Regions from separate parts of the Endozoicomonas sp. ALC013 genome, predicted to be linked through region 2. Evidence: predicted binding sites of a transcription regulator. Region 2 holds the regulator's gene; the other holds the start of a gene.
What was found. The regulator sigma-54, encoded in region 2, starts transcription at its own class of promoters, with help from an activator protein. The targets are predictions, from matches to a motif close to TGGCACNNNNNTTGCTNT.

Region 1: the regulator sigma-54 is predicted to act here: its motif matches at 8,702-8,719, upstream of glnA (glutamate--ammonia ligase).

Annotation. Positions count from the first base shown of each region.
Region 1 covers NZ_JBLYNS010000008.1:34,438-50,345, reverse strand. The annotation lists gene argE (acetylornithine deacetylase) at 1-583, shown strand, start outside; gene argA (amino-acid N-acetyltransferase) at 664-2,040, shown strand; gene ACO6V1_RS03310 (DUF2057 family protein) at 2,314-2,997, opposite strand; gene ACO6V1_RS03305 (hypothetical protein) at 3,124-5,457, opposite strand; gene ACO6V1_RS03300 (dihydrofolate reductase) at 6,129-6,632, opposite strand; gene thiI (tRNA uracil 4-sulfurtransferase ThiI) at 6,716-8,173, opposite strand; gene glnA (glutamate--ammonia ligase) at 8,849-10,252, shown strand; gene ACO6V1_RS03285 (DUF4124 domain-containing protein) at 10,512-11,072, shown strand; gene glnL (nitrogen regulation protein NR(II)) at 11,489-12,562, shown strand; gene glnG (nitrogen regulation protein NR(I)) at 12,566-14,044, shown strand; gene ACO6V1_RS03270 (hypothetical protein) at 14,226-14,720, shown strand; gene ACO6V1_RS03265 (molecular chaperone) at 14,873-15,589, shown strand; gene ACO6V1_RS03260 (hypothetical protein) at 15,571-15,908, opposite strand, start outside.
Region 2 covers NZ_JBLYNS010000064.1:3,618-19,525, forward strand. The annotation lists gene ACO6V1_RS12985 (hypothetical protein) at 26-235, opposite strand; gene ACO6V1_RS12990 (ATPase, T2SS/T4P/T4SS family) at 272-622, opposite strand; gene ACO6V1_RS12995 (hypothetical protein) at 734-1,024, shown strand; gene dcuC (C4-dicarboxylate transporter DcuC) at 1,114-2,487, opposite strand; gene ACO6V1_RS13005 (RNA polymerase factor sigma-54) at 2,797-4,260, shown strand; gene hpf (ribosome hibernation-promoting factor, HPF/YfiA family) at 4,637-4,951, shown strand; gene ACO6V1_RS13015 (PTS sugar transporter subunit IIA) at 4,979-5,428, shown strand; gene ACO6V1_RS13020 (hypothetical protein) at 5,568-6,896, opposite strand; gene rapZ (RNase adapter RapZ) at 7,307-8,164, shown strand; gene ACO6V1_RS13030 (HPr family phosphocarrier protein) at 8,164-8,433, shown strand; gene mgtE (magnesium transporter) at 8,574-9,932, shown strand; gene pmbA (metalloprotease PmbA) at 10,161-11,522, opposite strand; gene ACO6V1_RS13045 (ankyrin repeat domain-containing protein) at 11,921-12,856, shown strand; gene ACO6V1_RS13050 (ankyrin repeat domain-containing protein) at 12,967-14,118, shown strand; gene ACO6V1_RS13055 (2OG-Fe dioxygenase family protein) at 14,321-15,043, shown strand; gene ACO6V1_RS13060 (cysteine desulfurase-like protein) at 14,974-15,908, shown strand, end outside.

The DNA.
Region 1 (15,908 bases), on a different contig from region 2:
GCAATCAGGCCATTCCAGTAATCCGGCACTGGGTCGTAATGCCATGGAGACAGCCCACAAGGTGATCACTGACTTGATGCAGTTTCGCGCCGAACTGGCCGAGCGTTATCAGAACTCTGGCTTTACCATTCCTACCCCTACCTTGAACCTGGGTTGCATTCATGGCGGTGACAATCCTAACCGGATTTGTGGGCAGTGCCAGCTGGACTTCGATATTCGTATGCTGCCGGGGATGGACAGCGAACAACTGCGGCAGCAAATTCGTCAGAGGCTTTTGCCAATTGCTGAAGCGGATCAGGTTGAGATCTCACTCGAAGCAATTACACCGGCTATTGAAGCTTTTGCCGGTCCTGAGAATTCGGATCTGGTGGCTGCCTGTGAGAAGCTGACCGGGCATCAGGCAGAAGTCGCAGCCTTTGCTACTGAGGCTCCATTCTTTAGCCGACTGGGTATGGATACCGTGGTATTGGGACCCGGTGATATTGATCAGGCACACCAGCCAGATGAATACCTCTCACAGGAACGGATAAAGCCCATGATTGCTATTTTGCAGTCATTGATCAGACAGTACTGCTTATCTTGAAGAGAAGTACTGCACGATGTTCTTATAACCTGAGTATGTGATCAGGACGGCCTTTAATAGAGTGTCATGGATAAACAAGTGTGGCTTGCGTGAAAAAAAAGGAACATTCAGCAGACAGCGCAGAAAAGTACGTGAAGTTTTTCCGTCAATCATCACCCTATATTCATGCCCACAGGGGGAAAACCTTTGTGATCATGCTCAGTGGTGAAACGCTGGCTCACCCCAATCTCGGTAACATCATCAGTGACATTGCACTGATGAGCAGCCTGGGTGTCCGACTGGTGCTGGTACACGGTGCCCGCCCTCAGATTGATGAGCGTTTACGGGAACGTGGCATTAAAACAGTGATTCATCAGGGCGGGACTGGCAATGGCAGAGTGCATAATGAACGACGGGTTACTGACAGGCAGAGCCTTGAGTGTGTCAAAGATGCCGCAGGAAATATGCGAGCCCTGATTGAATCAAGGCTCTCGGTGGGGCTGGTGAACTCGCCCATGCATGGTGCCAGGATTCGTGTAGTCAGCGGTAACTTTGTGACCGCCAAACCCCTGGGTGTGCTTGATGGTATCGATTTTAAGCATACGGGCGAAGTCCGGAAGATAGACAGCCAGGCCATCGATCATCTGCTAGACAGTGGTTATGTGGTTTTACTCTCCTGCCTCGGGCTTTCCCCCACCGGAGAGATTTTCAATATTGAAGCAGAGGAAGTGGCTACCCGCACTGCCATCAGTCTGCAAGCTGAAAAATTGATACTTTACGCTGAGCAGCAGGGGATTTTTGATCACCTGGGGAATCTGATCAATAGAATTTCTCCCCATGAAGCCATTAAAGAACTTGAGTCGCAGACTGGTGAATCCAGGCGACTACTGTCCTCCGCCGTGACCGCTTGCTCCGATGGTGTCGAACGGGCCCAGATTATCAGCTATCAGGATGATGGATCACTGCTGATGGAGCTGTTTACCCGTGATGGGGCCGGTACGCTGATTTCCAGAGATCACTATGAAGAAGTCCGTGGTGCAACCATTGAGGATGTGGGCGGTATTCTTGAACTGATCCGTCCTTTCGAGGAAAAAGGCATATTGCGCCGTCGCTCCCGAAAAGAATTGGAACGGGAAATAAAGCTGTTCAGTGTCGTGTTGCTGGACGGCATGATCATCGGCTGTGCTGCTCTTCATCCGTACTATGAAAATGGTACCAGTGCTGCAGAACTGGCCTGTGTTGTGGTCCATCCTGAATATCGCAGTGCACAGCGCGGTGATCGTTTGCTCGCCCATATTGAAGCGTTGGCAGAAGAACAGGGCATGAACGAAATCTACGTCATGACCACCCAGACTACCCATTGGTTTATTGAGCGGGAGTTTGCTGAAGTTGCCTGTGATGATTTGCCGGCAGAGCTTAAAGCAAAATATAACCCCAAAAGGCAGTCAAAGGTTCTTATGAAAAAGGTAGGAGGCTGATCGAGAATACTGTCCGTCCCGGCGACAATTGTAATTAATGGGTTCCTTCTATCAATGACTCCCAAGCCCCGTTCGTCCTGAGCGGAGTCGAAGGGCGTAAACACCACACCCTGAATAAAGACTGTGCCAATCACCCTTCGACTCCGCTCAGGGTGAACGGAGATTGTACACATCAAACTCATTGAAATGGTGTGCTAGAGCAACGCAGGAGCAGTTGCCGCGTAGGGCAGTCTATTCTCGGACAACCTCCTGGGTTAAATGCAAACGAGCAGGCTACTTCCCGGTTTTTTTACTGTCAGAAACCCACTGAAGGAATCGTTCACGGGTTGTTTCATCCGCCTGGTTGTACCAGTACTGCAGCATGCTTTCACTCATTGGCTGAGCCATTGCCGGTGCTGGCATGACAGAAGGTTGGGCAACCTGATATGAGACACCTTGCGGGTTAGCAATATAAACGGTTCCGGCCATTGCCCGAACAGCCGCCGGACTGTCAGACAGGTTAAACTTCTGGATATCCTCCACCGTGTCTCCGCCGATTAACAGCCCGGATTTATTAAGCACGCTGAACTCAAAGGGAATCGCCTGACCTTTGGCATTGGTAATTGAGAATTGGGCCTTTGGCGACTGTGACAGTTTATCGGTATCTCTTGCTGTTTTCAGTCTCGGGGCATTAATGGTGTAGGCCTGATCACCAGACAGGTCAAACGCCATGATATACGGGCTGGTGGTAAACATTTTGGTATCACCACCGTCCCTCACCAGCGTTTTCAGCTGAAATACCAACTGATGACGGCCGTTGCCAAGAGAGAGGTCCTTCTTGCTGCCCAGATGATCGGCATCCTTACCATCAAGAACCAGCAGCTTTGTTTTCTCAGGCAGTACCAGTGTATTGTCAGCAATAACCGGCATGGCCAGAGTGGATACCAACAGTGCACCCAACAGACGACGTACAAACATAAGGCAGTGTTCTCCTATAGACAATCTATCGATTATAGGTTGGTACAACTACCGGTTCGTATTGTTGCTTTCCGAAGTTGTGGGCTTGAACTGTGGGCAGCGGCGCTATCGATGGCCAGGACACGGCTAAACCGGATCAATCGGGCGCTGGTTGCCAATTGGGTGTTGAGGGGATTGAGAAGAGTTATATTTGCTGCCAATAACATAAGTAATAATGCTGTGGAACAGCCTGAGAGTCTCTTCGTGCTTCTGGTAACTTCCTTCTCTTTGTGCTTTTTCAATCCAGGTTCTTAAGTCAAGCAGTTCGTCCAGACTATCGAGTTCTCTGATTTCCTTGAGTGCCAGGCCTTCTGATATTTCTCCTGTACGAAACCGGATAATCAGACGGCCACAGGGTTGGTTTCGGATAGAGTGCAAGAAATCCTCTGATGATAAACGCTGATGTTTATTGTGAGCATGCTGATCCGCTGATTCTCTCACCCGGTCAGCCCCTGGAGTATATCTGCGTTCCTGGCCTTCGGATACAGTAGTAACAACCCGTACACTATTACCAATCAGTGTTTTGGCTATTTGTTTGTTCCAGTTGGCGCTTTTTTCCTGAACAACACGATAGAATGTACCGAATGCACTGTTAATTTCCTGATCAAGCAACTGTTGTAAGGCGGCATGTTTAAGGATAACTATCGCGGCTTCTTCATCACTCATTGACTCATACGGCCCTTTGTTGAGTAGTTCACTTCGCTGTCTGGCTTCTTCCAGACTGTTGCCAATGTCTTCCATTGATTTTATCGACTGGAGTAAATGATCAACCATTGGCTCCAATTCCTGTTTGGCCAGTGAGCGTAGCGTACCAACTTCCTCGCGCCCTGTTCTTAGCCGTTTGCCAAACAGTTGTCTGGTATAATCAGGCTGCTTTTTAATAATCTTTGCCATTCTCTTTTTATTAACTTTGGTATTTGCATGATCGGCAGCCATATCCGTAAAAAAGAAAGCCACATAGCACAAGACTCCACTCAAAGTAATCTTTGGAGCGACAGGGGTTAAATTGATGGTGCTTCCTCTTTTTCCAGCTATTTTGAAAATTTTTACCAGGTTTTTATATAAGGTTCCTTTGACTTGGGTATAGAAAAAATCCTGAATCATGCTTTTCAAAATCCCGGCTGATTTAAAGGCCACAGATTCTTTTTTAGGCTCAATTCCCGCATTATCAGAATCCGGTTGACTTGCTGTGTGCCGGGCAGGATTCATCCAGTGAGGAATGATTTGCTGCATCCATTTTTTTTTATTGGTTTTTATCTGGTAGCCGTGAATGGTTAACTTTCTGTTTGTGGTGACACTCTTGAACAGTTCTTCTCTTTTTTCAGGAGGCATATCTTTAAATTTTGAATTCCACAGGTCTTCCAGATCCTTTATATGCCGGTTTTCAAGAATGGTGCGGCTGATCACGACATTCTCGATAAGCTTGTCAAAGTAAAATAAATTGGCTTTCAGTTTTTTTCTTCGCTCAAAATACAGTGCTTTCTCTTTCTCTAAAGCAATAGACTCTGCCAGTGTCTTCTGTTCTTTTTCTGCCATTGTTTTGAGTTTTATTGCCTGTTTTTCGAGATCAGCATAAGCATTGTATATCTGTGAAAAGGTTTTATGAGTGCATCGATAACGAAGTTTGTTGATGAGCTTTTTTCTTTTCTTGTCATTTGACTTATCAAAGTTGGTATAGTCAAAGTCAGCGTATTTTTTTATTTGTTTAAGTCCTCTGACCATCCTGACCCTGCGCCAGAGTTCGGTACTGGAAGACCAGAAAGCGATGTAACCCAAGTCAGTGATCAGTCCGACAGCAACGGCAATACCAATGGCAATTCCAGCAGGTGGGAAAATAGCAGTGAGGATGGCTCCAGTAAGTAAAATAAAGAAATTGTAAATCTGGTTTCGTTTATTGCGTAAGATATTTCTCTTTATTCTGTTGCCAATATCTTTAAGGTGTATATTTGCAAAAAAACGTTCTCCTGAAGCCAGTCGTTGAATATGTTTACTGTCTTCTTTCTCGATAAAATGACCTGTTTTCTTCGGCTCAGGTAGCTGAGGAAGTGGCGGCTGCTGATGATCGAGGGCTGCACTGTCAATACTTTTTACTTTATTGCCGGTTGCTGATTTTTGTTCCTCAATGGGCAGAACCAGGTTGTTTCGTAACTCTTTTTTAAACTCAAGCATTCGTTCAAAAGTGAACGTTTTTTCATCTTTTATGCCAACCTTTATTAATAAGTTTTTAATATATTCATATTGTTGTTCAGGATGCACTCCATATTGCTCTCTTCCCTGAAGTTGTTGCTGCATGACGGGTAAGCCGGAGGTTTTTTCATACTGCATTGCCAGGCGAATTTTTCTATGGATATGCGTCAGTAGTACTTGCTGCAGGAAGCCATCAGGTGGTGTTTTACCTTTACGTAAATACTCATAGGCCATATCCATGCTGCTGAGTTGAATGGATTTGACGACAGCTTCCATCGTTTCTGTGCTGATAGCGATATTTCCATCCGAAATACCCAGTCTGCCATCTTCTGATCGATGCAGCTTGATGTGGCCAGCATGCAGTTTTAATGCAGCAAGTACTTTCTGTGGGTTCTCTGGATTGTATTTGGTCAGATCATCAACCAGATCACTCACTGTCATTGAGGGGGCAGGGTGAATAAAGCGATTTATTTTTTCCTTACAGAAAGAGATTAAACGGTTATGCCAGTGCCTGGATTCAATATGCTCAGCCGCTTGAATGGTGGTCTCAACCGATTTTATTTCCCGGGTATCCGTGGCGTGTTGACCTTTACCGGGTTCGGATGGCGGGTATCCTGCGCGGTGCGAAGAAATATGATCTGTAGATGGTATCCGGGGCATTCCTCATTCCCTAAGGTAACCCTTATTAAAGGCTTGAATTGACTTATTGATCATTTGTAAAAATGATGCATTGCCTGCCCAGCGAACAAGATAGAAAACAGACAACTTTTCCATGCAACATGACAAGCTGTTCAACTAACTATAGACAATCAGAATTGGAGAAAAGGGCATTTCCTGCATCTGAGGCGGCAGGAAATGTGGCTTATTCCCAAGGTAAAAGAGGGAAAAACAACAGGTGCTGATATTCAGGTCCTGTCGAGCACCAGGTAACTGTAAGTCAGTGGCTGCTCATCTTCTGATTGGGTGTCTTCCCGGGAGATTTCCCGCCACTCCTGCGGGTTGATGTCCGGGAAAAAGGCATCACCGTCAAAACTTTGATACACCCGGGTCAGGTAAAGCCGGTCAGCCTGATCAATCGCCTGTCGATAGATCTGTTCGCCACCAATGACCATGATTTCTTCGTTACCGTTGATCAGGTTAGCCGCCTCCGCCAGGGCAATCCCATCATCCAGGCTGTGCACTACGCTGACGCCCTCATGGTGCCAGTTGTGATCCCGGGTAATGACGATATTGGTTCTGCCTGGCAGAGGCTTGCCCAGGGAGTCAAAGGTTTTCCGGCCCATGATCACAGGCTTTCCCATGGTAACCGCTTTGAAATAGCGCAGATCTCCCGGCAGATACCAGGGCATTTTATTATTGATGCCAATGGCGTTATTGTCTGCCACCGCAGCGATCAGGGCCAGTTTCATCCATGTTACTCCTTTTTTGAACCATACAGCTGTGAACCACAAAGACAACGCGTGTAAATCGCTGTGTCTTCCCGGTAGAAAATTTACGGCTTCGGGTTAAATACGCCAACATTCTCATGCCCTTCTTCCCGAAGGTGCATGGCATGCAGCTGACTCATTACACCCCTTTCGCAGTAGAGCAGGTAATGTCGATTGTTGTCCAGCTCCGGGAAGCGTGTGCGCAGCTGATAGAAGGGAATGATCACCACCTCGCGTCCGGGCATGGTAAATGGCTTTATCTCTTCTTCAGTGGGGTGACGAATATCGATAATCACTTCACCCTGATGTACTTCACTAACCACCTCAACTTCTTCCCGGGTCAGGTCATCCGCAATGATGTCGTGGATAGAGACCGTTCTCCGGCTTTGAATAGCATGTTCGAGTACATCGAAGTTGAACCGCTCCTCTTCTGCCACAATTCTCTCTACCCTGGCCCGGGTGGTGGGGTTTTTCGAGATCACTGCGCAGTATTCCGGAATATTACGAACGAATTCTTCAGTACCGATTTGTATGGATATATCGATGATTGCCTGCTTATCCATGGTAATCAGAGGCCGGAGCACCAGGGCATCGGTTACCGAGTCAATCACTGCCAGGTTAGGCAGTGTCTGGCTGGAAACCTGACCAATGGCTTCGCCGGTGACCAGTGCCGCCATCTCCATCTCTTTAGCCACCTTAGTGGCGGCCCTGAGCATCATTCGCTTGAGAATAACGCCCATCTGGGCGTTGTCCACTTTGGTCAGTATTTCTTCGACAACGCCTTCAAAAGGTACGGTAACGAACTTTACCTGGCGAGAAGAACCAAAACGGTTCCACAGGTAGAAAGCCACCTCTTTTACTGCCAGCTCGTGGGCATGCCCACCCAGGTTGAAGAAGCAGAAGTGAGTGCGGATACCGCGCTTCATGGTCAGGAAGCTCGACACCGTAGAGTCAAAACCGCCGGAAATCAGCGAGAGAACCGGCTCCTGAGACCCGAGGGGATAGCCACCCAGACCTGCTCCCCGCTTCTGGGTCATAAAATAGCGGTCATTCTTGATATCAATACGAACCGTTATTTCAGGATTTTTCAGGCTGACCCCTTTGGCTTCGGTCTGCTGGATAAGGCCGCCACCGACAAATCGCTCTACCTCAATGGACTGGAAATCGTGCTTGCCGGTCCGGTTACAGCGAACGCAGAATGTTTTGCCCGCCAGTGTTTCTGAGTGAGCCTCAACGGCTTTTTCCAGAACATCGTCCAGGCTGACCAGCTTGTGCTCCGCCACCTGTAGCCAGTAGGCTATGCCCGGGATATGGCTTAACAGGTCACCGACCTCTGCCATCAGGATCTGATCATTGCTACTGGTCGTGACTTCTATATGATCCCATACACCGCAGACATCGATATTCTCATCCACACGCTTGAGAATGGTGCGAATATTTTTACGCAGCATTTTAATAAAGCGTTTTCTTACCGGGGCACTTTTAATGGTGATTTCCGGAAACAGTTTGATGATGAACTTCATGGATCAGGAGACCTTGTGGGCTGGGTAGTCAAGGCGGGTAGGACGGATAACTTAACCATTCGTTAACGGCGCATTATACCGAATAACCGAGAGCTCTGGCACCCTTGTAGCACGTTGCAGGATGACCCCGGGAAACCGGCTTATATGGATCGTAATTGGTATTTGTCTCTATGCCGGTAAGTAATGCTGCAAATCCCCTGTCAAAGGGGTTACACTGTCAGCCGCTGTTTGGTCAGATGGGTGTAGTAAAAGCTGTTTGCACTTATTTGGTGCGCTTATGGTTTTCTCTGCACCGTATCGGGCGGGCTTTTTCCGGATCTTGAGGTGCCTTGCATTGTTCAGGTGCGTGAGAGCCGTGAACATGTGTACTTTGAGCAGCCTGAGGAGGATAAGGCAAGCAAAAACTGTGTGAACCGGTCTGGTATCTGGCTGTTTCCCGGTCTCTTTTTGCTCAATGTTTGCCTTTTTTCAGATGTTCCACTGAAAAGCACTGTTTTTGTCCATCCCATCTGATCAAGTTGCAAAATGTGGCATAGCTATTGCTCATGGTCCAGCAAACGAATCTCCTGGCTGCTCGTTGATGAGACAGCAAAGAGATTGATCAGTAAACCGCCTGATCTGGTTGCCAGTGCGGTGTTTGTCCGGTTTTTTTGTCCTCCAGAGGGGAAATAATAAATGTCGAAGACTCTTAGCCTGATTAAGGAACATGACGTTAAGTGGGTTGATCTGCGTTTCACCGATACCAAGGGTAAAGAGCAGCACGTATCGATTCCCATTGGTGAAATAGACGACGAATTCTTCGAAGTCGGCAAAATGTTCGACGGTTCCTCTATCGCTGGCTGGAAGGGCATTAACGAATCCGACATGATTCTGATGCCAGATGACAGCACGGCTGTCATCGATCCATTCACTGAAGCCACCACCCTTAACCTGCGCTGTGACATCGTGGAGCCATCCACCATGCAGGGTTATGAGCGTGACCCACGCTCTGTTGCCAAGCGTGCCGAAGAGTACCTGAAGTCTACCGGCATTGCCGACACTGCGTTCTTTGGTCCTGAGCCAGAGTTCTTTGTGTTTGACGACGTTAAGTGGAGCGTTGATATTTCCGGTGCTTCTTACGAAGTAAACTCAGAAGAAGCGGCATGGTCTTCCAACGCCAAATTTGAAGGCGGCAACATCGGTCACCGTCCAAAAGTGAAGGGCGGTTATTTCCCGGTACCACCGGTTGACTCCCTGCACGATCTGCGTGCCGCCATGTGTGATGCCATGGAAGCCCAGGGCCTGGACGTTGAAGTTCATCACCACGAAGTAGGTACTGCCGGTCAGTGTGAAATCGGTGTCAAGTTCAACACCCTGGTAAAGAAAGCTGACGAAGTTCAGATTCTGAAGTACGCAGTGCATAACGTTGCTCATGCCTATGGCAAGACAGCTACCTTTATGCCGAAGCCACTGGTAGGCGACAACGGCTCCGGTATGCACGTTCACATGTCTCTGTCCAAGAACGGTGAGAACCTGTTTGCTGGTGACGGCTATGCAGGCCTGTCTGAAGAAGCCCTGTACTACATCGGTGGTGTGATCAAGCATGCCAAGGCCATCAACGCCTTTGCCAACGCTTCTACCAACTCCTACAAGCGTCTGATCCCTGGCTTTGAGGCTCCGGTTATGCTGGCTTACTCGGCTCGTAACCGCTCTGCTTCTATCCGTATTCCCTACGTGAACAGCCCTAAGGCCCGTCGTATTGAAGTACGTTTCCCCGACCCTACTGCCAACCCTTACCTGGCCTTTGCGGCCCTGATGATGGCTGGTCTGGACGGGATCAAGAACAAGATCCATCCTGGCGATGCGGCTGATAAGGATCTGTACGATCTGCCACCAGAAGAAGCGGCCGAGATCCCAACGGTTTCTACCAGCTTTGAAGAATCCCTGGCTGCCCTGGACGCTGACCGTGAGTTCCTTACGGCCGGTGGCGTATTCACAGACGACATGATCGATGGTTACATTGAACTCAAGAAGGAAGAGTGTCTTGCCGTCAGCCAGACAACTCACCCGGTAGAGTTTGATCTGTATTATTCTGTCTAAACCTTTTTTGCAGACCGGATAAGCTGTCGTTTAACCTCAAGCCAGAGCGAAAGTTCTGGCTTTTCTCTTTCTGATGAGCCCTGTAAATGCACGACTGAATGGATGTAGGCGGCAGACGTACACAGTGGCCATTGCCGGGAAACAATAACCAGCATGCGTTTTCCCCGTTACTGCCTGTTAAAAAGTCTTGGTAACTATTAAGCTAACCAGTGCTCAACACGATATAAGCCGGATATGACTTCACTAAGGCAAGAGGCTCATGAATATAAAAAAGGCAATGGTTTGGTCTTTTCTGGCGGTGATTCTGCCCCTGGTATCAGTGAACTTTGCGTTTGGCACGATTTATAAAACAGTGGATCAGGACGGAAATGTGATCTTTACTGACTCCCGACCTGCGGATCAGCCCAGTGAGGAAGTCAAGTTACGCCCGATTACGCCAATGTCTCCAGCACCGGAGAATAAGCCTGAATTACCAAAACCTGCTCAAAAAGTGAGTAAGAAGCCCTACGGCAGACTGCAGATTATAGAGCCAGCCAATAATGCCACGGTGCGCAACCAGGGAAATTTCACGGTAAAAGTTGTCACAGCACCAAAAATCATTGATGGTCACAAAGTTCGCCTGCTGCTTGATGGCAAGGTGGTGGCGGGCCCCAGGCGAAATTTAACCTTTGAACTTGAGAATGTGGATCGTGGTACCCACAACCTTGCCGTGGAGATCATTGATAACCAGGCCAAAGTCATTCAGTCGTCCAGCAATACGATCCATATCCATCGAACCTTATTCACGCCCGCAGTATCTATAAACCCTCCTGCCTCCTGATGGCTGCACCAAAAAGGGGAGAGTGAGCTATAGGCTTCCCCCCCCCCCACGCTTTCAGACCAGCTCATAGTTTCGCTAGTTTAATCTCCATAAACCTGGTGCTCTGATTATATGAATGCACTATTATGGTGCAATTGCAGTTGGCAAGTTGGAATTAACGTTTGAGCATCTTTTCGATGGTACGCACTGATATGGCCCGAATAGATGAAATATAAGGCAGGTTGGAAGTTTCACGGTAAAAAGTCTGGCTTGCCATCAAGGGTGGTTTGGTTTTTGCATTAACGATAGCCAATACCGTTTCGCATCAGATTCAGGTCAACAGAGCCTGAAATGCACCATAAAAGTAATAACAATACCTGACCATGAAGCAGCTTTTACCTGGCTCTTTAGAAGAGATAATCCCTGAAACAGGAACTATGCAAAACATCATTCTGGATAACCTGAATACCGTGGTGATGGTGCTCGACCGGGAGTTCCGGGTGATGACCCTGAATCCGGCGGCAGAAACCCTGCTGGATACCAGTTTGAAAAGGATTCTGAACCAGCCGGTAACCACGGTGATTCCTGACGAAAACTTCAAGGCTGATCTGGATCGCAGTCTGTCTCAGTATCAAAAGTTTACCCGTCGGGAAACCGACTTTCCCATCAATGGGGAGATGATCAATGTGGATTACAGCATTTCACCCATCACCTGCGGGGAAGCAAGGCTGCTTCTGGAAATCAATCCCCGTGACCGGGTTCAGAAAATTACCCGGGAAGAGTCACTGATCGCCAAGCAGGAAACCTCCAGAATTCTGGTTCGGGGGCTGGCCCATGAAGTAAAAAATCCCCTTGGCGGTATTCGTGGCGCGGCTCAGCTTCTGGCCAGGGAACTGGATGATCAGGGGCTGAAAGAATTTACCGGGATTATTATCCAGGAAGCGGATCGGCTCCGTGACCTGGTCGACCAGATGCTGGGGCCGCTTCAGCCACCAAAAATGGAAGACCTGAACATTCATGAAGTACTTGAAAGGGTGATGCAGTTAATCAATGCCGAAACCGGTGGAGAACTCAGGCTCAAACGAGACTACGATCCAAGTATTCCCGATATACCGGGTGACTTTGAACGAATGATACAGGCCATTTTGAACCTGGTGCGCAATGCCATGCAGGCCATTGATCAGGCCATGCCGCGATCTGAAGGCCTGATCACCCTGAGAACCCGTATTGCAAGACAATTTACCATCGGCACCCAGCGACGGCGGCTGGTTTGTCACTTGTCCATTATTGATAACGGGCCAGGAATTCCGCCTGATCTGATCGACAATATTTTCTACCCCATGATCAGCGGCCGTGCCGATGGAACGGGCCTGGGGTTACCCATGGCACAGTCCATCATCAGTCTGCATCAGGGATTGATTGAGTGTGAGAGTAAGCCGGGTGAAACCATTTTTAACGTGTTCTTGCCCATCACCAGAGAACCGCTTTCGCTGGATATGACACAGGAGTGAGGTATGAGTTTGAGTTCCAAAGTCTGGATCGTGGATGACGACCAGGCAATACGCTGGGTTCTGGAGCGGGCCCTGAATTCAGCCGGTATCGAAACACAATCCTTTGATGCGCCAGAAAAAGTGCTGGCAGCGCTGGAACACAGTGAACCGGAGGCCCTGATCAGTGATGTCCGGATGCCGGGCATGAACGGTTTGCAACTGATGAAGGCGGTTCATGAACGGAAGCCGGATATTCCCGTTATTATCATGACGGCGCACTCGGATCTGGACAGCGCCGTGTCTTCCTACCAGAGCGGAGCATTTGAGTACCTGCCGAAGCCTTTTGATATTGATGAAGCGGTAGCGCTGGTCAAGCGCGGTCAGGAACATCGCCAGCAACAACTGGCTGAGGCAGCGGTTCCGGAGGCCTCCCTGCAACAGGAGGAGTCTACGGAGATTATCGGTGAAGCTCCTGCCATGCAGGAAGTGTTTCGTGCCATTGGCCGCCTGTCGCACTCCAACATTACCGTATTGATTAATGGTGAATCCGGCACCGGTAAAGAGCTGGTGGCCAGGGCACTGCATCGCCACAGCCCCCGGGCGGAGCGATCTTTTATTGCCTTGAATATGGCAGCGATTCCCCGGGACCTGATTGAGTCTGAACTCTTTGGTCACGAAAAAGGTGCATTTACCGGTGCCGGAGGCATGCGTCGTGGGCGTTTTGAACAGGCCGGTGGTGGTACCCTGTTTCTGGATGAAATTGGCGATATGCCCGCCGATACCCAGACCCGCTTACTGCGCGTGTTGGCCGATGGCGAATTTTACCGCGTGGGTGGGCACACGCCGGTTAAAGCCGATGTGCGAATTATTGCAGCGACCCATCAGAACCTTGAAAAACTGGTGGCAGAAGGCAAGTTCCGTGAAGATCTTTTTCACCGACTGAATGTCATCCGGGTACATCTGCCAAAGCTTAAGGATCGTCGTGAAGATATTCCACGACTGGCGCGTTTCTTTCTGGACAAGGCAGGCAAAGAGCTTGAAGTGGAACCGAAAATCCTGCACCCTGAAACGGCCGGTTACATCAGCACTCTGGACTGGCCCGGTAACGTCCGGCAGTTGGAAAACACCTGTCGCTGGTTAACTGTGATGGCCTCTGGCCGTGAAGTGCTGGTCTCTGACCTGCCCCCAGAGTTGATGGATAAGGGAGACAGTGACCTGGGTTCGGTAACCGGCTATGGCAGCTGGCAGCAACTGTTCCGCCAATGGTGTGATCGTGAGCTGGCAGCGGGGCAGGTCGGCATTCTTGATCAGGCGGTGCCTGCCTTTGAAACCATTGTTATTGAATCAGCACTGGCCCATACCGGTGGCCGTAAAAAAGATGCAGCAGAGTTACTGGGATGGGGCCGGAATACGCTTACCCGGAAGATTAAGGAGCTGAACCTGGAGCCTTCAGCGCCTTTGGAAGAGCCCTCAGCGCCTTTGGAAGAAGAGCTGATTGGTTAAGTACCGCAATATCTAAGGGCATAAACGACACGGAGACAAAAAGTTTTTATATCGTATTTCTGTTTCCATGGTTAAAAAGCTTACTCCTGATATAAGGAAATTTTACAGGACATAAGGTCAATAGTACGTCTTTCACACTGCCTATACTGAAAACAGGATGTGGCAGTAAGGCAGTAGCATCATGGAACGGACTCTATCTCTACGCCAGAGAATTGGCGCATTTTTCCTATTTGGTATATTTGCCGTCACTTCGTTGACATACGTTGAAGCAGCGACCCAGGGAAAACCGGGTAACACCTCCACCGGTTCATTTTCTATCACGCTCATTGTTTACCCGTCCTTGCAGTCGCAGGTTGTCATTGTGGATGAGAGTGCAACGGATGAAAACGGTAATCCGGATATTATCCCAACCAGTACGCTGAGTTTTGATCGCCCGGTTTCCCTCTGTGTCTCAGGGCGTGGCTTATCCCAATTCAGCCTGGCCTCCAGCGGTGCCGACGGTGTTGATTTAAGCGTCTCTGAGCCAGCGGGAGAAACCCGGATTACCGGGCAGCCCTCCGCCATATTTGGTGTTGAAAACGACTGCCGTAACAGCAGCAGACAATTGACTGCCCAGCCGGTAGCCGGTTTTCAGGGCTCAAAACAGCCTGCGACGTTATTGATTCAAGCCGAGTAAGGGTAAGTTTCAGGCAACTTAGGCAGTAAAACCCATTTGAGATTATTTTTCGTGGCAATAGAATAGCGGAATATTGTTCATCCCCTGTCGCCTCAAACCTCCCTGGCTTATGCAGCGAAGTTTGGCCCGGGGCAAACCGGAATTGCCATTATATGTTCATGAAACGTCTTGTCCGTGGAGCCTGCCTGCTGGTCACTCTTATCGCCAGCTCACAAGTGCTGGCAACCATGTCTCTTGATCGTATGATCGTCTACTTCAAGCCAGACCAGCTGCCACGGCAGGATGTGGTGGTCTCCAATCCGGATAAAGAAAATCTCTACCTGCAAACTGAAGTGTACAACGTCATCAATCCCGGTACGGAGCAGGAAGAACGTATTCGGGTAACAGACCCCAATGACATCAAACTGCTGGCCACACCGGGAAAAGCCATTATTCCGCCCAATGGCCGTAAAACCGTAAGGTTGGTGAGTCTGGAAACCCCCAAAGATAAAGAGCTGGTCTATCGAGTAACCTTCCGTCCTGTGGTTGGTGACCTGGAAGCCAAACAAACCGCCATCAAACTGCTGGTAGCCTATCAGGCCCTGGTCTTTGTGCGCCCTCAGAACCCTGAGTATAAAGTGGAGGGTAAATTGGATAATGGCAAAATGACGTTTACCAATAGCGGCAATATCAACGTGGTGCTTCGTAATGGAAAATACTGCACCAGTAATGCGCAAGAGAGCTGTACTGACCTGAGCGACGGTACTCGTATTTATGCCGGTGAAAGTTGGGAAATGCCTCTGCCCGAGGGTGCAGCAAAAGGTAAAGGGTTTATTCAGTATGGCCTGTTCGATGGTGAGTTTGAGGAGACTCAGAAGTTCTCTCTGTAAATACAGGCGATTTGTCGCTTGGTGAAGCTCCCGGTGGGATGATTCGAGAGTTCCTTAACAGAACCATCTGGCACCCTGCCGAAATCTTGGGAACAGGATTGCCGGAGACCCGGAAACAAATCAATATAGCTCTCCATGGCAATATGATTCTGATCCACTTTAACGGATAAGGTTTTGAGATCACGGGGCAGTGTCAGCACCACCTGCTCAAGGTCGGCAGTAGCCTTATGGTTGGAAAGCAGCAGGTCCTGATGTTTCTTCATATGGCTGGCCAGGGTATCCACCCCCTTGCTGGTATCCACCTGGTTACGACGCACCT
Region 2 (15,908 bases):
TTCATGGCACTGCCCATGACATCGTTCATGATAAAACCCCTTCAGCAAAAATCTTATCGTCACAGCCAAGCCCACGGGCTTCCAGCTTGTCCATAAAGAGGGGCCGATAGCCGGTGCTGATAAAATCACCAGCAACACCTTTTCGTTCTCCCTTACCAACGTGATCCACACCCGCCCCTGAACGCTCAAACCGGCTGATTTCCCGCAGGACAATATCCCCATGCGTTATGCCCACCAGTTCCTGAACACTTACAACACGACGAACGCCGTCTTACATGCGTTCCAGCTGGATAATGGCATCCACTGCTGAAGCGATCAGCTCTACCACGACATCACCATCCAGCCCCATACCACTCATGGCCGCCATACTCTTCAGTCGTCGTACGGCATCCCTCGGTGAATTGGCGTGCAGTGTGGTCATGGAACCGTCATGGCCGGTATTCATGGCGGTCAGCATGTCGATAAACTCAGCCCCCCGCACCTCGCCCACCACAATCCGATCCGGTCGCATCCGCAGACTGTTGCGCACCAGATCCCGCAGGGTCACTTCCCCCTCCCCTTCAATATTGGGGGGGCGACTTTCCAGCCGCAACACATGGGGTTGCTGTAAAAAATAGGACACCCATAAATTTACCTCTGGAAAGCGGGCAATGAAATATGCGTGTCCTTGAATTTTTTTAAACTGAACTTTTTTGTTTCTTGCCTGCCTTTTTTGCCTTAAGCACAAATACACATGGAAATTATGAATCTATTTTTCGATTACCCGATTCAGTTCTCAACAGCGTTAGTGGTTCTGATATTAATGCTACAAGGTAAGCGGTTTCTCGCAATGTATGTTTTTTACGGTGTAGCTGTTCTATTGTACGTTGTTAAGGCGGTAGGTTTTGACCAATTCTTAGCCGGAGTATTTGTTGGAGTTTTTGCTAGTGGAGAAAAGGACACCCACTTTTATCTACCAAGTCAACTCACTGCGGCTTTTGAGACAACCCAGTGTGGAAAAGCGTTGGTACCCATGCTGCACTGAGCGGGATGTCGGGTATCAGGGCTTTCCTGAACTAGAGCAACGCAGGATCATATTAAAAAAACGCCCCCGCCAGGCGGGGGAGAAAAGGATCAGACAAACAAAATCAGATGCAGCGCCATACCAACCACAAACGCACCAATCATCGGTACCGAGGTTCTTTTCACCACTTCAAACGGTGAGATTTTGGCAATACCGGCACAGGCCATAATGACCGCCGAGATGGGGGACATGGAACGGCCCATGGAAGCGGCAAAGTTCATGGGCAGCAGCATGGCCACCGCAGGCACACCAAAGCTTTTGGCAACTTCTGGTGCCAGGGTGGCAAATGACAGGAAGGCTGCATTGCCAGAGCCCATCATAATGGCCGCAACAGCAATCAGCATGGCCATAAACAGCGTCATACCGGCAGCACCGATACCCAGCCCCTGGGCAGAACCGAGCAGGGAGTCAATGGCACCAATATGTTTTAACCCTGTGGCAAAAATTTCAGCACCGATAATCAGACCTACCACCGGACCAAAAACAGCACCCATACCATTGAGGAATTGATCAAAGCCATCAAGGGACTGTTTCATTTTCCGGGTACGGATCACTTCACAGAACATGCCGGCAAATACGCTGATCAGCATGGCCATGACCAGGTTCATTTTGATGGACGACACCATCATTTTGGAAAAGATCAACAACAGGAAGAAAGGAATCATGGGCAGCAGCGCATAGAATGCCGGGGCCGGGTCTTTCTTGTCACCGTCTGTATGTTCGATGCCCTCGCCCACATGCTCGGCAACCCTGTAGCCATCTTTCAGGTCACACCGACGCTGCCAGACAAAGTGCAGGGCCGCCGCCACCAGCGCCATGGGGACGGTGATCCAGGCCTGATAATCCAGGAAGTATTCGGTAATTTCCAGTCCGGACTGGCTGGCGGCAAAGTTGGCATTCACCTGGGTGACACCGATTTCAAACGCCGCCGGAGAAGCGATCACGGCAACCGCTGAAGCCGGGCTTAAACCGATATTTCTCAGCACCGGATACAGCGTCACCATCAACAGCAAACCGAGACCCGTTGCCGAGGTGACGAACATTTGCAGCACAACACTGAGCAGATAACACAGTGCCAGTACCATATAAGGTGAGCGAAAACGGCTGATGGGCTTAACGGCCAGTCGAACCAGCGCTTCTGAGGCACCGATATGGGACATGTAGCTGGCAAAACCACCACAGGCCATGATGGTCAGACCCAGGCTGGCCATGCGGAAGCTGAATACCGTGTTCATCAGTTGAAACAGGTCAAAGGGGATAAAACCGGTGGCCTTGGCCGCTGGCAGAATGTCTTTTATCCCCATCAACGCGGCGGCACTTAGCAGGACAATACCGGCAATAGCCAGCGAGGCTGATGCACTGTAGTTCTTCACGATGGCGTATATAACCAGTGCAACTACGGGTATGACGATGAGTATATCCACAGGGGAATCCTGAAAATGGCTAAATTTCGCGCAGGTTATTTCTTGAACTTTTGGTTGTAAATGACCAATGTCAAATAATGATCGGGTAGTTTTTTTTAACCATTCTGACAGTCGTTATGACCGAACTTTAAAGGCGGAAAGCGCTTATAAGCCACACAAAAACACACGTAATTTCATCGTATTCAATCTTTGCACATTTTTTGCTAAAGCTATGGTTTCAGAAACGTCTATGGGTTTATAATCAGCCGCACATGGAGAGTAAGCCTCTGCAGCCTCCACGGACAACGAAGTAAAGGTATACGGTTGCCTATGAAGCCTTCCTTACAGCTCAAGATGGGCCAGCAGTTGACCATGACGCCGCAGCTGCAACAGGCCATCCGGCTGCTACAGCTATCGACCTTGGATCTTCAGCAGGAGATTCAGGAGGCCCTGGAGTCCAACCCCATGCTGGAGTCCGACGATAGCCAGACAGAGGACACCGCCAGCAGCACTGAAGGACGGGAAGAGCTCGTTGATCTGAGCGAAAAAGCCTCAGAACCTGAGCCTCAGGAGATGGCGGAATGGTCAGACAGCATTCCCAATGAACTGCCCGTGGACTCCGCCTGGGACGACGTGTATTCCAGCCTGCCGGCCAGCAGCGGTGACGATGATTATGACCCCCTGGCAAAATCCTCCGCTGTGGAGTCACTTCAGGATCACCTGGAATGGCAACTGGATATGGTGCCCATGAGCGACCGGGACCGGCTGATTGGTCTGGCGATCATCGAGGCGGTTAATCCGGATGGGTATTTAACCTGCACGCTGGATGACCTGTTTGTCTCTCTTCAATCCCAACTGGACGATCTGGAGATTGAAGAGATCCATGTGCTGCAACACCGGGTGCAACAATTCGATCCGGTGGGTTGTGGCAGTGTTGACCTTAGAGAGTGCCTGTTGGTTCAACTTCGTCAGCTGCCGCCCTCAACACCCCATTTCAACAATGCAGAAAAACTGCTCACCCGTTACCTTGAGTCCCTTGGCACCCGTGATTATGCCAGCATCATGCGTCATGCCAAACTGAAAGAAGACCAGCTGCGAGAAGCCCTCAGCCTGATTCAGAGCTTCCACCCAAAACCCGGCAGCACCATTGATCAGACAGAAGCCGAATATGTGGTTCCGGATATATCCGTCCGGAAAATCAGGGAACGCTGGACGGTGGAACTGAATTCCGACGCCCTGCCCAAACTGCGTATTAATAATAATTATGCGTCCATGGTTCAGAGAGCCAATAACAGCCGCGACAATGTGTTCATGAAGAACCATCTGCAAGAAGCCCGCTGGTTTTTGAAAAACCTGCAAAGTCGCAATGAAACATTGATGAAAGTGGCGAGCCAGATTATTACCTATCAGCAGGAGTTCCTGGAAAAAGGGGATGAAGCCATGAAACCCCTGGTGCTGGCGGATATTGCCGAGGCGGTGGGGATGCATGAGTCGACGATATCCCGGGTCACTACTCAGAAGTACATGCATACTCCCCGGGGTGTTTACGAGCTGAAGTACTTTTTTTCCAGCCATGTCAGCACCACGGAAGGGGGGGAGTGTTCCTCCACGGCCATTCGGGCCCATATCCGCAAACTTATTGCTGAAGAGACACCGCGCAAGCCCCTCAGTGACAATAAAATTGCAGCGATTCTGGGGGATCAGGGCATCAAGGTAGCAAGGCGCACCATTGCCAAATACCGTGAGTCCATGAATATTCCGCCATCCAATGAGCGTAAGCAGTTAGTGCCTTAGTACATCATTTTGAGGAGTTTGATGTGTGCAATCTCCGTTTACCCTGAGCGTCCTTCGGCTCCGCTTGGATGCACGGACGGAAGGTGATTGGCACAGTCTTTATTCAGGGCATGGTGCTTACGCCCTTCGACTCCGCTCAGGACGAATGGAGTTTGGATGTCATTGATAGGTATTGATAAGGGACGCCCATCAATCACATTGAAACAGTGTTCCGGAATTTTTTACACAAGCTCCGTTGATACACCGTTCAAAAAGCAGTTTTTTTTGTCTCAGGGCATTCCAAGCTGCACCGACAGTGATAGAATCGAACTCAGCCAGTACGAAAAATCCCGCGGACTGGTGATTATCTGGATAATGGGATTCAGGAGAGCGTTACATGCAAGTCAACATCAGTGGGCATCATGTCGAGGTAACAGAAGCTCTGCACGACTATGTGATCAAAAGACTGGAGCGTCTTGGTTCACATTTTGACCATATCACCAATGTACAGGTGACCCTGAGCGTCGAAAAGCTGGTGCAGAAAGCAGAAGCCGTTTTGCATACCCGCGGGGCCGAGATTAATGCCACCGCCGAGCACGAAGACATGTACGCAGCCATTGACCTGCTCTCGGACAAGTTGGATCGGCAGCTGGTTAAACGAAAAGAGAAAGCCCTGGACAGGCAACAGGGTGCCAGTGGCCATGCCCTTTGATTTATCAGGTTGCCATTCTTATTCAGCATGATTATTCACCGCATCCTAACCCCCGAGCGCACCCTTGACGGGGTGCACGGGGCCAGCAAAAAGAAAATCCTGGAATTTATCGCTGAACGCATCAGCAGCGATGCCCCCGAAATCAATGCCAAAGAACTGTTTGAAGCGCTGGTTGCCCGGGAGCGTCTTGGCACCACCGGACTGGGTGATGGCGTGGCTATTCCCCACTGTCGTTGCAAAGCCTGCCCGGAGCCTATCGGTCTTTTTATACGACTGGCGGAACCGGTTGATTTTGATGCGGTGGACCGTGAGCCCGTTGATCTGGTATTCGCGCTGATCGTGCCAGAAGGCGAAAACCAGGAACATCTTGAAATTTTAAGGGCGCTGGCCGGGCGATTTCATTCTGCCCTGACCCTTCAGAAAATACGTTCGGCTACCAATACGACAATGCTCTATCGTACTATGAGTGAACAGTGAATAACGTGACAAAAAAAGGCCATCATAGGTAATGATGGCCTGAAAGGTTCAACTGATCACAATGCTCTTATCTTTTGTTGTTAACACACTTCTTTGAGTCCCGGACAAAATGCATTGCGGCTTACAGGGTTTTAGCCAATTACCGTTGAACCTTAAGTTGCTCATCAAGCTCACGAATTGCTGCATACCTGTCGGCCTTTGGATCTTCTTTAGTGACTGGCGAAACAGTTGATGGAACAATCGGGGTTTCAGACACAGGGCTTTGAGAATCCTGTCGCTTATGATCCTCGGCCATTTTGATGTCCCTGGCCTCTTTGGCCTTCTGCACTTCAGTAGACTCTTGCTTTCGTGAAAAGTTGTAGGCCACCCAATCTTTGCCATACTTTAACCCAGGATTTATTAATTTATTTCTATATGAAGCCTTTTTTTCCTTGGCAAAATTTTCTTTTGCTTTGTTGGCTTCAACCTCAGCTCGTTTCTTTTCAATTTCAGCAATGTTCTCCAAGGCTTTTTTATCTCTTTTTTCAGCGAAGACAGTACTCGCACGGTGAAGCCCGGAAAGATCGTAACTATCCTGCCCGGAGCAAGGCGAACTCTCTGCGGTACGTGGTGTAATCGGTGCAACAACACCTCGTAAGCGTTGTACAATCTTAAGATCATGAAGCATTTTAGCCCTGTCAGGCTGAAGGGCCAGCCCTCTGGCTTTCATCACATCAACTGTAGCAATTTTAGCTTCAAGCACTCTTTTGACACAATCAGCAACAGGTGTAGGTTTACGCTTGCTTTTGACAACATCAGCCACCACTGCAGCTTCATCCTGGCTTATGACGGTATCAGCGACAGCTTCATCCTGGGTATTGACGGTATCAGCGACAGGTTCAGATTTATCCTTACCTTTGATTGCCTCAACAATAAATTTCAGACCGGTATATTTGTAAACAACTTTGACAACTTTAATTGCCCAGTGCTTCAGCTTTTTGAAGAAGCCACAGGAGCTGTCTTCAGAGCTTTCCGAATTTGTCTGAGGAACAGGTTCCAAAGCCGGTTCGTCCTGCATGACCTCCACCTTGGGACTGGTGTCGCTTTCTATGGGGCTTTCCTGTTCTGTCTGGACAACAGAATCAATAACCGGTTTGATATTCTGCATAGCATCAGCCTTGCGCTGAAGGTAGGCCATGTGGCTTTTGGCCAGTTTATCTTCGGCTTTATCCCGACCGCCAATAACAAATATTGGTTTTGGCTGACCATCTTCAAACTTTCTTTCCAGTGGCCTTACCATGCGGTTATAGAACCTGCCAAAATCATCAGGTACCTGATCTTTTTCACGCGGACCCGGAACTGGAACTGGTTGAGAAGCTTTTTCAGCTAATGGATGTTTAGTCGTTTCAACTAATTGACGTTTAGTAGTTTCAACTAATGGTTGATAAGTAATTGCGAGAAATTGTGGTTTAGTCAGTGGTGCGTCCATGATGTTACTCCTTTAACAAGATAGGATTGTTTCATATAATTAAGAGAGATTATTTAATTAACCTCTCTCACTGGTTTACTTGTGATTTAAACTCTAGGATTATTCTCCCATTAAATGAATGACAGCACTGTCAGAAGCACTAACAGAGTTTCCCGCACTCATTAGAATCAGGAAAAACCAATAGCCTGACCCATATCCCGCACCCTGATAGAATCCCGCAACCAGGCGCTGTCAGCCATTCAACACATTTTGATTAACAGGATTTCCAGCAACTCCGGATACCTTGGCCATCGGTTTGTTTTTCCACCTCAGGTCAACGGTATCCGGTAGGCTTCTTGATCAAAAGTTGCTTTAATAGAGGAAGAGTCAGCTTTCAATACCTACACGCTCAGAAGCATAAAGGAACAGCTATGAAACTTATCATCATCAGCGGGCGCTCCGGTTCTGGAAAAAGTTCAGCTCTGCACACCCTTGAAGATGAGGGTTTTTATTGTGTCGACAATCTTCCGGCCAGTATGCTGAACCAATTACCGGATACCCTGAAAGGCCATCATTCAACGCCCCCCAGGATGGCCGTCAGTATTGATGTCAGAAACCTGCCCGGAACTCTGGATAACTTTCCTGATCTGCTGAAGTCCCTTCGGAACAAAGGCATCCATTGTCAGGTACTGTACCTGGACACCGACAGCGAAAAGCTGGTCAGCCGTTACAGCGCCACACGCAGAAAGCACCCGCTCAGTAATGACCAGACATCGCTCAGAGAAGCCATCGCGTTAGAAAAAAAGCTGCTTGCGCCGGTGCTGATTGAAGCAGACCTGAAAATCGACACCACATCGCTCTCTGTTCATCAGATGAGGGACATGATCAAACAGGAGTTCTGCGCTGATCACAAAAGCGGTGTGACGGTTCTTTTTCAATCGTTTGGCTTTAAAAACGGCATTCCTTCAGATGCCGACTTTATCTTTGATGTGCGCTGCCTGCCCAACCCTTTCTGGGACGAATCCCTGAGAACATACACAGGTCTGGACCAACCGGTTATCGACTTTCTGAAGGATGATCCCCTGGTGGTCGAAATGGTTGAGGATATCAGTGCCTTTATCGAAAAATGGCTTCCGCGCTTTGAGTCAGCCCAGCGCAGTTATATGACGATTGCCATCGGTTGCACTGGAGGGCAGCACCGCTCAGTCTATATTGGTAAAACACTGGGCACCCTGTTTACCAGTAAACTGGATCGGGTTCAGGTTAGACACAGAGAGCTTCACGAATAATGATTACCTATCGAAAAAAAATCATTAACAAACTGGGCTTGCACGCCCGGGCGGCATCCAAGTTTGTTTCCACGTCATCGGCGTTTGCCAGTGAGATCGAAATCGGATTCAATGGGCGCAAGGTGGATGGCAAGAGTATCATGGCGGTTATGATGCTGGCGGCAGGACAGGGTTCGGAGCTTGAGCTCCTTTGTGACGGCCATGATGAAGAGGCCGCCTGCCTTGCCCTGTGCGAGCTGATTGATGACCGCTTTGGTGAAGAAGAATAACAGACTCCCCCTTTGCGGGGAGTAGCCACTGCAATTACCATAGAGACCATCTTTCATTTTCCCTGACCATCCGGCCTTTACCGGATGCGCAGAAACTGTTCATGCAGATCATTCAGGCAGATCATTTCAGGCAGACAATAATGGCGCAGCAACTGCAATTGAGCATCGGTGAAGCCGAGCTGAAAAAACTTAATGATGCTCTTGAGCACGGTGTCTCTGCAGAATTGCGCACCATGTTGAACACCTTGCCCCCTGCTGATACCGCGCACTTGCTGGAGTCCTCCCCACCAAAGTTACGCAGCCTGTTATGGCGGTTGATTGACCGTGAACAGGAAGGCGACGTGCTGCAGGAACTGAGCGAAGACGTTCGCCAGTTCTTCCTTGACCAGATGAACATTGCCGAACTGAAAGCCATTACTCAAGGTCAGGATGTTGATGACATCGCCGACCTGCTGCAGCAACTGCCAGATACCATCACCCGACAGGTGCTGGATTCCATGAACAGTCAGGACCGCCAGCGGGTTGAGGCGGTTCTGGCCTATCCGGAGGATTCCGCCGGTGGCTTGATGAACACCGACACCATTACGGTGCGCCCCAATAACACCGTTGATGTTGTGCTCCGTTACCTGCGCCGTCATGAAGGCATTCCGGATGGCACAGACAGCCTGTTGGTGGTCAATCGCCGGGATGAATACATCGGTCGCCTGCCCCTGACCTTGCTCCTGACAACCGAACCGGGCGCTACCGTCAGACAAGTGATGTTAACCGACCTGGACCCGATTCCTGCGGATATGCAGGATACCCAGGTAGCCCAGCTGTTCGAACGGCAGGACCTGCTCTCCGCCCCGGTGGTGAACGACAAGGGCAAACTGCTTGGGCGGATCACCATCGATGATGTAGTGGACGTGATCCGGGAAGAGGCCGAACACTCCATGATGAGTATGGCCGGTCTGGATGACGATGAAGACACCTTCGCCCCGGCACTGCGAACTGCACGACGCCGGGCGGTCTGGCTGGGCTTCAACCTGATTACCGCCTTTATTGCCGCCTCGGTCATTGGTCTGTTTCAGGAAACAATTGATAAAGTGGTGGCCCTGGCGGTGCTGATGCCGATTGTTGCGGGCATGGGAGGTAATGCCGGCAGTCAGGCCCTGACCCTGGTGATCCGGGGTATGGCGCTAGGGCAAATCAGTAAGACCAACCTCCGCTGGCTGCTAAGCCGGGAGCTGGTTGCCGGGTTTCTCAACGGGTTGTTGTGGGCAACCCTGGTGGCCGCCATTGCCTGGTTCTGGTTCGATGACCCGATTATTTCCCTGGTGATTGCCTGCGCCATGGTGATCAACCTGAGTGTTGCCGTGGTCACCGGTGCGATGCTCCCAGTTTTACTGAAATCATTAAATATTGATCCGGCCCTTGCTGGCAGTATTATCCTGACCACGATTTCCGATGTGGTGGGGTTCCTCTCATTCCTTGGGCTGGCCACTGTTTTCTATGGGTAGCGTTTTGAACCACAAAGCACACAAAGAGCACTAAGAAGAGCTTTTCTTTTCCTTTGTGCTCTTTGTGTGCTTTGTGGTTCCAATCGCCGGGTGCCTTAAAGACCACGTATGACAAGGCTTTCACCCTTAAGTCAGTGCCATTGGTCCGAGAATAGCTTTTAAACATTGAACCACAAAAGCCCAAAAAACCTTTGTGCCTTTGTGGTCCCTTCTTTTGCCTTTTAGCAATCACTCACCCGCCAGCTTCATACTGCTGATCAGAATTGAACCGGTCTGGATATTCCCACGCCTGTCGACATCATTGCCCACGGCAACAATATTCCGGTAGATATCTTTCAGGTTGCCGGCAATCGTCACTTCTGACACCGGGAACTGAATTTCGCCATTGTCCACCCAGAAGCCACCGGCACCACGAGAATAATCACCGGTGACGGTATTAACCCCCTGCCCCATCAGTTCGGTAACCAGCAGCCCGGTTCCCATCTGTTTCAGCAGCGTATCAAGATCACCCGCATTGCTTTGTACAAACAGGTTATTAACACCACCGGCGTTGGCAGTACTGTCCATCCCCAGTTTGCGGGCAGAATAGGTGCTTAAAATATAATTCTGCAGCACACCGTCCGTAATAAAGTCCTTGGCATAGGTCGCCAGCCCATCATTATCGAAGCTGGCGGATCCCAGCATGTTTTTCAGCAATGGTTGCTCGTGGATACGCATCCATTCTGGAAACACCGGCTTACCCAGGTGATCCAACAGGAAAGAGGCCTGTCGATAAAGGCTGCCACCACTGATCGCCCCGAGAAAATGGGCAATAAGACCTGAAGCCACCTCCGGTGCAAACAGTACCGGCACCTCGGCAGTGCCTACCTTTCTTGCTCCCAGTCGGCGCACCGTGCGTTCCGCCGCGGTCTTGCCAACCGCGACCGCTTTTTCCAGCTCGTTGGCATTACGGCTTACGGTATACCAGTAATCCCGCTGCATCTCGTCACCCTGCATACCAATCAACACCGCACTCAGGCTGTGGCGACTGGACACATAGCTGCCAATAAACCCATTGCTGTTGCCATAGACACGACAACCCTGATGGCTGGAGACACTGGCACCGTCGGAATTGACAATTTTATTACTGAACGCACGTCCGGCATCTTCACATTGCATGGCCAGATCAATCGCCTGCCCGGCATCGATTCCCCAGGGGTGATACAGGTCAAGATCCGGCAGCGCATCACCATCAGCCATTAACACGGGGTCAGCCAAACCCGCATAAGGGTCTTCGGACGCGTAACGGGCAATATCGCAGGCGGCTTTTACCGTTTCACGGATGGCCTTTGGGCTGCTGTCAGAAGTACTGGCAGAGCCTTTTCGTTTACCCAGATAGACGGTAATGCCCAGCCCCTGGTCACGGTTAAACTCAACCGTTTCAACATCACCCATACGGACGCTGGCCGACAGGCCGGCATCCATGCTGATGCCCACCTCACAGGCATCCGCTCCCTGTCTGGTGGCCTCTGCCAGAATATCACCGGCCAGTGTTTTCAGCCTGGTCTCTTCACTTCGTGGATCCAGCACTGCATTGGAAGGTTCGCCCATGATTGCACCTGATCTGTTGTGTTTATGCCTACGGAGGTTTTCAACTATTGTGCCGCTGTGAAGTTAATAATGCATCAGATAGATGATCAATTGCAGATTCAGAGTCTAATCAGCAACCTTTATCAAGACTTGCGCACTGAGCCTTGTGCACTATTTTCACTAAGCGATTTGTGTTCTTTATATACCTGAAAGGGGGAGCACTGATGTTCTCAAGGGGCAGGACGGAGTATGATCATTCGGAGGAAATGACAGCCGATGCAAGCTCGTCTCCCCCACCCGTACCCCTCCCACCGCCTGATCACACGTCAGAAGTCGATCACTCAGAATCCGCAGTGGCAGTCTCAGGCAGCAGGCAGTTGCCTGCCACGACGAGTGAGTTGACAGATCTGGCAGCATTGATGAAATTAGTCATCGCGAAGAATGACCTGGCCACTCTCAACCACCTTCTGGACCGGGGCGTTGACCCCAATACCCGCTGCCAGGGCGGCTATACCCCTCTGTATTGGGCCCTCATCTATGGTAAGCGGGAAGATGTTGTCAAGACGCTGCTGGATCGCGGAGCGAATCCGAATCTCCCGGCCTGCCATTTTCCGCCTTTGCTACTGGCTGCAATGAAGGCCGATGACAAGGCCGTTTTCTTGTTGCTGGAAAGGGGAGCCGATCTGAACGCCCGTGATCATTCGAATACCTCAGCGCTCCATCTGGCCACTATTTGTTGTAACAACCCGACAGCGATCACCGAGATCATGAATTGCCTGCTGGACAGAGGTGCCGATATCAGTGCCCTTGACTGTGACGGCCAAACTCCGCTGCTCTGGGCGGTAATGTCAGGCAACATTGCGGGCATTAACACTTTACTGCAACGAGGTGCTAATCCAGATACTCCTGACAAGTGGGGTCAGACTGCACTTATCAAGGCTGTACTGAACAGCGTCCCTGCCAAAATCAACAGTATGGTCAATAGCCTGCTGGCCAATGGAGCCAATCCCAATAAGCCAGGCAAGTCAGGCGAAACACCTCTGCATCTGGCGCTTCAAAAAGACCGGCGGGATACCGTTGACATTCTGCTGGCCAATGGTGCCCGTGCCAATATTCCCAATGCGTCTGGTCAAACTGCGTTTGACATTGCAGCAGCCAAAGGCGTCGCTGATACCCTGCACAATATCATGCCTCCTTATCAACCGGAGACGCTATTGGCCTGCGCCCGAACCAGCATTCGTTCACGGCTGGTAAAGAACCAGATGCCGCTGGCAAAAGCCCTGGCACCAGGCTCTGACTGCCTGCCGCTGTCCAATCCCATAAGGGCTTATTTACACGAGCCGCTGACTCTTTAGGAATTGTCCCGAAAGCAGGTCATTTAGATTCAGGCTTGCGTAGCGAACCTTGTGAACTATTTTCTTTAAACGATTGCTGTTCTTTGTATATCTTGAACGGAAACACAACAATGTTACCAAGCGTCAGGACGGAGCATGACCATTCGCAGGAAATGGTAGCCGATGCCAGCGTGGAATCCTCATCTGCAGTCGATCTCCCGCTGCCTGATAACACGACAGAGGTCAATCATTCAGAATCTGCTGTGGCTGCTTCAGCCAGCAGGCAGTTGTCGGCAACAACGGCCGATTTTGCAGAGCTGATGATATCAGCAGTCCTGCGTAATGACCTGGCCACCGTCAACTGGTTGCTGGACCAGGGCATTGACCCCAATATTTGCTCTGTGGGTGGATCTACCCCTCTGCATATTGCCATTTACAGACTGGACGGTGAAGGTATTGTCAAGACGCTGCTGGATCGCGGTGCAGATCCGAACCTTCCTGTCCCCTATTTGTTGGTAGATCAAAGTACGCCTTTGCTGAAAGCGGCAGAACTGGGCAACTATAAGGCCCTCAATTTGTTGCTGGACAGGGGAGCTGACCTGAACGCCAGTAACATTAATGGTGACACAGCACTGCATATGGCCCTTCTTAATATAAACGATACAGTGATCACCAAGTTCCTGAATTACCTGCTTGACAGAGGTGCCTATATCAACGCCCTTGACTTCTCGGGCCAGACTCCGCTGCTCTGTGCGATACTTCACTGCAAAATTGTGGGCGTTAACACGTTACTGCAAGCAGGTGCCAATCCAGATATTCCTGACAAGTGGGGTCAGACTCCACTTAACTGGGCTCTCCATTACAGAATGAACAGTATGGCCAATAGCTTGCTGGCCAATGGAGCCAATCCCAATAAACCCGGCCGCTCAGGCAATACCCCACTGCATCTGGCGCTTCAGAAAAACCGGCAAGAGATCGTTGACAGTCTGCTGGCCAATGGTGCCCATGCCAATATTCCCAATGCTTCTGGTAAAACCGCACTGGACATTGCTGCAGCCAGAGGCGTTGTTGATACCCTGCACAATTACATTTCTGCTTATCAACCGAGGACGCTGATGGCCTGCGCCCGAACCTGCATTCGTTCAAGGCTGGTAGAGAACCGGGTGCCCTTGGCAAAAGTCCTGGCATCAGGCTCTGACTGCCTGCCGCTGCCGTATCCCATGAAAAACTATTTATACCAGCCGCTGACTTATTCGGGATTTGCCCTAAAAGCAGGTTATTAAGATTCAGACTTGCGCAGAGAGCCTTGTGCACTAATTTATCTGAACTAACTGGTGATTCATGCAATGACCAGGCAATGGCAGCTGATGCCAAACCGGTAAAAAAATGCTTGTCCAGCTTCACCAGGCACGCTGCGTAGCGATTATGTCGTCTATTATGTTGCAGACACCGTAGAACAACATCAGTAATGGCAGGAGGGTGACCATGGCTGTTATTTCACCTGATTTTACCTTTTCACATCAGCGGCTGACCGATCTTGACCTGAACGCTTTTGCGCCTTTTTTTGCCAATCTTGCCGCTGACCGTTATGTCAGCGGTCACTACCGTTTTCGCCGCTACTCCCGTTTTACCGGGCCTGCAGAACGCCTGGAAAGATTACCCCACGATGACTTTGTCCAGTCCCGTTCGGTCAATTATCTCAGTGGCGACATTCTGCGGGAATTTGCTGAAATTGAACCGACCCTGACGGAGCTGCCGGAATTTCAATCCCTGTTCAGACAGGTAAACGTTTTTTTCGGTCTTGATCCGGCACGTACCGTTTATGGCGTGCATCAAATCCGGGTCACCTGCTCCGGCGATGATCACGGCTTGCCAGTGCCGGAAGGCATTCACCAGGATGGCTTCGACCTGATTGCCATCATCTGCACTGACCGCAAAAACGTCGAGGGTGCAGAGACTGGAATTTTTTATCATCCGGAACAAAAACCTGCCTATAGTGCTACGCTGTTGCCCGGGGATATTGTTTACTGCAATGACCGGCGGGTCTATCACTACACCTCTGCGCTTCAGGTCAGCAGTGGCCAAGTCTCCGGGCATCGGGATGTTTTCGTTATTACGGTAACCCTGGAGGATGAACAGTGGAAAAACAGCATACCTCAACCAACCTCCAGCGTATCCGAGAGCAATTTCCAGCCCTTGAGCGGCTAGAGGGAAACCAGCGGGCCGTCTATTCTGATGCGCCGGGAGGTACCCAGGTTCCGGTATCGGTGATCAGTGCCATGTCCGATTACCAACAATCGGGTTCCGCTAACCTGGGTGGCTTTTTTGCCACCAGTGAAGAAACCATGGCACTGCTGGAACGGGCAAGGGAGGCTGCCGGGCAGTTATTAAATGCCCCTGCTGACAGCATTGCCTTCGGTGCCAATATGACCTCCCTGACCTTGGCGCTGAGCAGAGCCATCGCCAGAACCTGGCACAAAGGTGATGAAATTATTGTTTCATCGCTGGACCATGACGCCAATATCACCCCCTGGGTGCTGGCGGCAGAGGAACGGGGATGCACAGTCCGGACGATGGATTTTACCGCCAGTCAAAATCTCTGCGTCACGGAGCTTGAGCGCCTGCTGTCCAACAGAACACGACTGGTGGCGTTTACCCTGGCCTCCAACGTGACCGGCAGCATCACCCCGGCAGCAGAACTGATCAGGGCTGCACACTCCGTGAATGCCCTGGTCCATGTTGACGCCGTTCACTACACCGCCCACCGGTTACCGGATGTGCAGGCCCTGGATGTGGATTTCCTGACCTGTTCAGCCTACAAGTTCTGCGGCCCTTACCTGGGGGTGACGTATGGTCGGCCAGAGCTGCTGGGCAGCCTGAAGCCCTATAAGGTCCGGGCTGCAAATAACCAGCCACCCTGGTGCTGGGAGACAGGGACACAGAACTTTACCGCGATTGCCGGATTGCTGGCCTGCATTCAATACCATGGCTGGCTCACCGGTTCTGACCATGACCGCAAGGGATTACAGACGTCGGCCCGCTGGATCGAGGAACACGAGCAACAGTTGTCGCA